DNA from 2 places in the Fictibacillus sp. KU28468 genome. Region 2 is predicted to be linked to the other one. Evidence: a T-box and tRNA genes for the amino acid it is inferred to sense, from the RefSeq annotation. Region 2 holds a T-box; the other holds one or more tRNA genes.
The links. A T-box is a leader RNA that pairs with one kind of tRNA and senses whether it is charged. The one in region 2 lies ahead of alaS (alanine--tRNA ligase), so its partner is inferred to be a tRNA-Ala.

Region 1 (3,399 bases), 1.7 Mb from region 2:
ATCTAGTTTTCAAGGAACATGGCTACAACGCTGTGTAACCCTCTGTGTTACATGCACCGAGTAATCGCAGGTGCATATCGGCGTTGCCTTCAAGAGACAACTTTCATATTATACCGACTAAAAAAGAAAATATCAACTATATTTTCTAGTGGTGGAGCCTAGCGGGATCGAACCGCTGACCTCCTGCGTGCAAGGCAGGCGCTCTCCCAGCTGAGCTAAGGCCCCATCTTGTCTGTATGAAAATGTTATGGTGGGCCTAAATGGACTCGAACCATCGACCTCACGCTTATCAGGCGTGCGCTCTAACCAGCTGAGCTATAGGCCCATGCACCATATTATAGATGAGAGAAGTTCTCTCAAAACCAAACAAAAGCTCAGGTAAGTTCATGAGGCAGCAAAGTGCACTCATGTCTCCATAGAAAGGAGGTGATCCAGCCGCACCTTCCGATACGGCTACCTTGTTACGACTTCACCCCAATCATCTGTCCCACCTTCGGCGGCTGGCTCCTAAAAGGTTACCCCACCGACTTCGGGTGTTACAAACTCTCGTGGTGTGACGGGCGGTGTGTACAAGGCCCGGGAACGTATTCACCGCGGCATGCTGATCCGCGATTACTAGCAATTCCGGCTTCATGTAGGCGAGTTGCAGCCTACAATCCGAACTGAGAGTGGCTTTTTGGGATTGGCTCGGCCTCGCGGCTTTGCAACCCTTTGTACCACCCATTGTAGCACGTGTGTAGCCCAGGTCATAAGGGGCATGATGATTTGACGTCATCCCCACCTTCCTCCGGTTTGTCACCGGCAGTCACCTTAGAGTGCCCAACTGAATGCTGGCAACTAAGGTCAAGGGTTGCGCTCGTTGCGGGACTTAACCCAACATCTCACGACACGAGCTGACGACAACCATGCACCACCTGTCACTCTGTCCCCCGAAGGGGAAAGTCCTATCTCTAGGATGGTCAGAGGATGTCAAGACCTGGTAAGGTTCTTCGCGTTGCTTCGAATTAAACCACATGCTCCACTGCTTGTGCGGGCCCCCGTCAATTCCTTTGAGTTTCAACCTTGCGGTCGTACTCCCCAGGCGGAGTGCTTAATGTGTTAACGTCAGCACTGAGGGTGGAACCCCCCAACACCTAGCACTCATCGTTTACGGCGTGGACTACCAGGGTATCTAATCCTGTTTGCTCCCCACGCTTTCGCGCCTCAGCGTCAGTTACAGGCCAAAAAGCCGCCTTCGCCACTGGTGTTCCTCCACATCTCTACGCATTTCACCGCTACACGTGGAATTCCACTTTTCTCTCCTGCACTCAAGTTCCCCAGTTTCCAATGACCCTCCACGGTTGAGCCGTGGGCTTTCACATCAGACTTAAAGAACCGCCTGCGCGCGCTTTACGCCCAATAATTCCGGATAACGCTTGCCACCTACGTATTACCGCGGCTGCTGGCACGTAGTTAGCCGTGGCTTTCTGGTCAGGTACCGTCAAGGTACCGGCAGTTACTCCGGTACTTGTTCTTCTCTGACAACAGAGCTTTACGACCCGAAGGCCTTCATCGCTCACGCGGCGTTGCTCGGTCAGACTTTCGTCCATTGCCGAAGATTCCCTACTGCTGCCTCCCGTAGGAGTCTGGGCCGTGTCTCAGTCCCAGTGTGGCCGATCACCCTCTCAGGTCGGCTACGCATCGTCGCCTTGGTGAGCCGTTACCTCACCAACTAGCTAATGCGCCGCGGGCCCATCTGTAAGCGTCAGCACAAGGCCGACTTTCAAAAAAGAAACAGGCGTTCCTCTTTATCATCCGGTATTAGCTTCGGTTTCCCGAAGTTATCCCCGTCTTACAGGCAGGTTACCCACGTGTTACTCACCCGTCCGCCGCTAACCTCAGAGAGCAAGCTCTCTTTGGTCCGCTCGACTTGCATGTATTAGGCACGCCGCCAGCGTTCATCCTGAGCCAGGATCAAACTCTCCAATAAAGTGTTTGATATAGCTCTTAAAGTTTAAAAATTGATGGGATTGTAAAATCCCTGACTTACCTGGCTTTTGTTTGGTTTTCAAAGAACTAATGTGCTGCTTCGAACAGCAACTTTAATATCATACCCATTAAAAAAGAAAATGTCAACACATTTTCGAAATGGTGGAGCCTAGCGGGATCGAACCGCTGACCTCCTGCGTGCAAGGCAGGCGCTCTCCCAGCTGAGCTAAGGCCCCTTAACAAAGATGGTCGGGAAGACAGGATTTGAACCTGCGACCCCCTGGTCCCAAACCAGGTGCTCTACCAAGCTGAGCCACTTCCCGATATGGCGCGCCCTGAGAGATTCGAACTCCCGACCTTTTGATTCGTAGTCAAACACTCTATCCAGCTGAGCTAAGGGCGCATATAATTTTAATTGGTGCCGAGGGCCGGACTCGAACCGGCACGGTAGTCACCTACCGCAGGATTTTAAGTCCTGTGTGTCTGCCAATTCCACCACCCCGGCAGGCAGAAAAAAATGGAGCGGAAGACGGGATTCGAACCCGCGACCCCAACCTTGGCAAGGTTGTATTCTACCACTGAACTACTTCCGCATCCGTATGGTGCGGGTGAAGGGACTCGAACCCCCACGTCATAAGACACTAGATCCTAAGTCTAGCGCGTCTGCCAATTCCGCCACACCCGCATATAAAATTTTTGAAAATGGTGAGCCATGAAGGACTCGAACCTTCGACCCTCTGATTAAAAGTCAGATGCTCTACCAACTGAGCTAATGGCTCTTGAAAGTGGTGCCGGCTAGAGGACTTGAACCCCCAACCTACTGATTACAAGTCAGTTGCTCTACCAATTGAGCTAAACCGGCGAAATAATGGTGGAGGATGACGGGTTCGAACCGCCGACCCCCTGCTTGTAAGGCAGGTGCTCTCCCAGCTGAGCTAATCCTCCATATGTATATGCCCGGCAACGTCCTACTCTTACAGGGGGAAGCCCCCAACTACCATCGGCGCTGAAGAGCTTAACTTCCGTGTTCGGTATGGGAACGGGTGTGACCTCTTCGCTATCGCCACCAGACATATGTAGGTTTTTCAACCTAGTTTGAGGTATATTCCCTCAAAACTAGATAACTTTTCATCCAAACTTCTGATTATTTTAAGGATAAGCCCTCGACCGATTAGTATCTGTCAGCTCCACGTGTCACCACGCTTCCACACCAGACCTATCAACCTCATCATCTCTAAGGGGTCTTACTCACTTGACGTGATGGGAAATCTCATCTTGAGGGGGGCTTCATGCTTAGATGCTTTCAGCACTTATCCCGTCCACACGTAGCTACCCAGCTATGCCCCTGGCGGAACAACTGGTACACCAGCGGTGTGTCCATCCCGGTCCTCTCGTACTAAGGACAGCTCCTCTCAAATTTCCTGCGCCCGC
Region 2 (3,399 bases):
GATGCAGAAGGTGGGTAGCCGTATGATTTTTTACAATGGCAGCACGCTTTTCAGCATTTACTTGTGCCACGACTTCAATCCCTTTGCGCAAGCTTCCTTTCACTACCGTTACAGTATGAAGGTTCTGACCGTTCGGCGCCTTCTGTACATCCTTCACGTACAGTTCTACACCTTCTCCAATAATAGTTCCCTGATCGGCTACCTGACCGCCGCTTTCAGCGTAAAACGGAGTGAGATCCAAGATGACCTGCCCCTCTTCTCCTTCGCCTAGCAGGTCTACCCGCTCACCGTTTTGAAGAGTCTCCAGCACTTTTGAAGTACTTCTTTCTTCATCATAACCGACAAATTCACTGTTGGTTTTGATATCGCTGAGTACGCCTCCCTGCACTTGCATGGAATCTACATCCTGGCGTGCAGAACGAGCACGTTCACGCTGTGCTTCCATCTCTTTTTCAAAACCGGCACGGTCGACTTCCATATTGTGTTCAGCAGCGTACTCTTCGGTCAGTTCAAAAGGAAAACCGAATGTATCATAGAGTTTAAACGCATCTTTTCCTGCAATCGTGCTGCTGCCTGATGCTTTTTCTTTTTGGATGACATCCTCAAGAATCGCCAATCCTTCATTGATGGTTTCATGGAAACGTTCCTCTTCGTTCTTGATGACGCGCTGAATAAAAGGAACTTTCTCTTTCACTTCAGGATAAAAATCAACCATTATGTCAGCAACAGTCGGTACAAGTTCAAACATGAACGGACGATCTAAGCCTATCTGTTTAGCGAAGCGTGTCGCTCTTCTGATCAGGCGGCGAAGAATATAACCGCGTCCTTCATTTGAAGGCAGAGCATTATCTGAAACCGCAAAAGCAACCGTTCGAATATGGTCAGCAATTACCTTAAACGCCGTATCTGTTTCCTTGCTTACTCCATACTTGCTGCCTGAAAGCTGTTCAGTCAGCCGAATCACAGGAATGAAGAGATCTGTGTCATAGTTGGTCGGAACGTTCTGGATGACGGAAACCATGCGCTCAAGGCCCATTCCTGTATCAATATTCTTCTTTGGAAGTGGAGTATACGTTCCATCAGGATTATGGTTGAACTCGGAAAAAACAAGGTTCCATACTTCAAGATAACGGTCATTTTCTCCACCCGGGTAAAGTTCCGGATCTTCTGGGTCATTACCGTACTTTTCTCCTCGGTCATAGAAGATCTCTGTGTTTGGCCCACTCGGCCCTTCTCCGATATCCCAGAAGTTTCCTTCCAGACGGATGATTCGTTCTGCAGGCACCCCTACTGTCTTGTTCCAGATATCGAATGCTTCATCATCTTCCGGATGAATGGTTACAGAAAGCATTTCAGGATCAAAACCAATCCATTTCGGATCTGTTAGAAACTCCCAAGCCCAAATGATGGCTTCTTCTTTAAAATAGTCCCCGATAGAAAAGTTCCCAAGCATCTCAAAGAATGTGTGGTGTCTTGCTGTGATTCCTACATTTTCAATATCATTTGTACGGATTGATTTCTGCGCATTCACGATTCTTGGATTTTCAGGGATGACCCTGCCGTCAAAGTATTTTTTCAGCGTTGCTACTCCACTATTAATCCATAGCAAAGACGGATCTTCGTGGGGGACGAGTGATGCGCTTGGCTCGACACTGTGGCCCTTCTCCTGGAAAAAATCCAGAAACATTTGTCTTACTTGAGCAGACGTTAAAGTTTTCATCTTTCCTATCTCCTTTCTGGTGTAAAAACGACAGGCAAATAAAAAAACTCCCGTTCCTGATCTGCATCAGGGACGAGAGTTGTTATTCACGCGGTACCACCCTGGTTATGAACCCGCTTTCAATGGGGATCATCACCTTAAATAAACGTTAACGGGGTTTAACCGGCAGGTATTAATTGCACTCGGGAGTAGCTTTCCGTTCCTCTTACTTTTAGAAACCTTTCAGCCGTGGGTTTCCTCTCTATAAAAGGGTAGAAACGTACTTATCTCCATCATCGTTTTGCTTTATCTTGCAGTAAGTATAATTCCTTCTAGGGCATTTTGTCAATCTTTGCCGTAAGTCTGTGATCACGAATGTGAACAACGATCACTTTAAGTATAGAAAACACAGGAACAGCTAGGATCAAGCCAAGAATTCCACCAATTTCTCCCCCTGCAAGAAGGGCGAGGATAATCAGAGCTGGATGGATATGAAGGCTTTTGCCAACGATTAGAGGCCCTAAAATATTTCCTTCTATAAATTGAAGCACAAGCATAATTCCTGCAACAATCAGCACCATTTTTACAGAGATCGTGAATGCGATGAATATAACCGGAACAGCACCAAGAATTGGTCCAAAATAAGGGATAACATCGGTTATGGCAATAATAATCCCAAGAATAATCGGATAAGGCATGCCTGCCAGCCAGAGAGCGAGCACAGCAGCTGCACCGAGAAGACTCCCGACAAACAGCTGCCCGCGTATATAGCCGCCAAGAGACCGGTCAATATCTTTCAATAAGTGAATGCCTTCTTTCCGCCATTTTTTCGGGGTTATATACCAGCATGCTCGTTTAATTGCATCAATATCCTTTAAAAAATAAAAGACAAGGAACGGAACGATAATCAAGACAAAAAAATAATCGACAATTTTTTTTATGGATCCGATCACATTGGCCGCACTTTTTTCCAAGTATTGTTCAGCCGATTGGATATAATCTTCAATGCGGAGATGGATGGAACGAGGCAGCCGGGAGGTATGGTGGTCCACTTCCAGCAGCCAGTTACGGTACGTTTTTGATATGGCAGGTATATTTGAGACGAGTTCCCGTATCTGAAGCACCATATATGGGATGCCTTTGTATACTCCGTAGCCGATACCGCCAAAAAACAAAACGTAGATAAACAGAATCGCCAGCGTCCGCGGAACGCCCCAATGATGCAGTTTTTCTACGAGGGGATGAAGCAAGTAGGTGATGAACACCGCAATAAAAAAAGGGATAAACACCGCTTTGACCGTTGTCAGCACAGGTGTCCAGAAAGGGGCAAGTTTAAGCAGCAGCCAGCCGCACAGAAACAAAAGTACCAACAGAGACAGGCGGATGATCCACTTCATATACTTTTCTCGATGTATAGTAATCACCTCCATTTATATTGTTGCCCCAACCTCTCATTTCATGAAAAAAAGTCCATGCTTTTTTTAGCATGGACTTTCATTTCTTTAATAAATGGCTTTTGCCAGTCTCTTACGCATTTTTCTTACTCTTTTAGAAGATAACAGGTCGTCCATCCTCATAAAATTCATCCCGTTTTTTCTGGATGATTTAATTCCTTTGAAAGCTGCCCAGATGCCTAAGGCAAGTAATGGTTTTAAAATGTTATTCATGTTGTCACCCACCCATTCATTAAGATCACTTAA

Region 1: it encodes a tRNA-Ala, which carries the amino acid that the T-box ahead of alaS (alanine--tRNA ligase) is inferred to sense. The anticodon was not compared.

Annotation. Positions count from the first base shown of each region.
Region 1 is NZ_CP110666.1:4,339,978-4,343,376, forward strand. It holds tRNA gene OKX00_RS23065 (tRNA-Ala) at 150-225, opposite strand; tRNA gene OKX00_RS23070 (tRNA-Ile) at 249-325, opposite strand; rRNA gene OKX00_RS23075 (16S ribosomal RNA) at 420-1,969, opposite strand; tRNA gene OKX00_RS23080 (tRNA-Ala) at 2,129-2,204, opposite strand; tRNA gene OKX00_RS23085 (tRNA-Pro) at 2,215-2,291, opposite strand; tRNA gene OKX00_RS23090 (tRNA-Arg) at 2,295-2,371, opposite strand; tRNA gene OKX00_RS23095 (tRNA-Leu) at 2,385-2,473, opposite strand; tRNA gene OKX00_RS23100 (tRNA-Gly) at 2,487-2,561, opposite strand; tRNA gene OKX00_RS23105 (tRNA-Leu) at 2,569-2,653, opposite strand; tRNA gene OKX00_RS23110 (tRNA-Lys) at 2,672-2,747, opposite strand; tRNA gene OKX00_RS23115 (tRNA-Thr) at 2,755-2,830, opposite strand; tRNA gene OKX00_RS23120 (tRNA-Val) at 2,838-2,913, opposite strand; rRNA gene rrf (5S ribosomal RNA) at 2,924-3,039, opposite strand; rRNA gene OKX00_RS23130 (23S ribosomal RNA) at 3,120-3,399, opposite strand, start outside.
Region 2 is NZ_CP110666.1:1,658,543-1,661,941, reverse strand. It holds gene alaS (alanine--tRNA ligase) at 1-1,720, opposite strand, end outside; T-box leader at 1,786-2,005, opposite strand; gene OKX00_RS08480 (AI-2E family transporter) at 2,032-3,096, opposite strand; gene OKX00_RS08475 (hypothetical protein) at 3,202-3,366, opposite strand.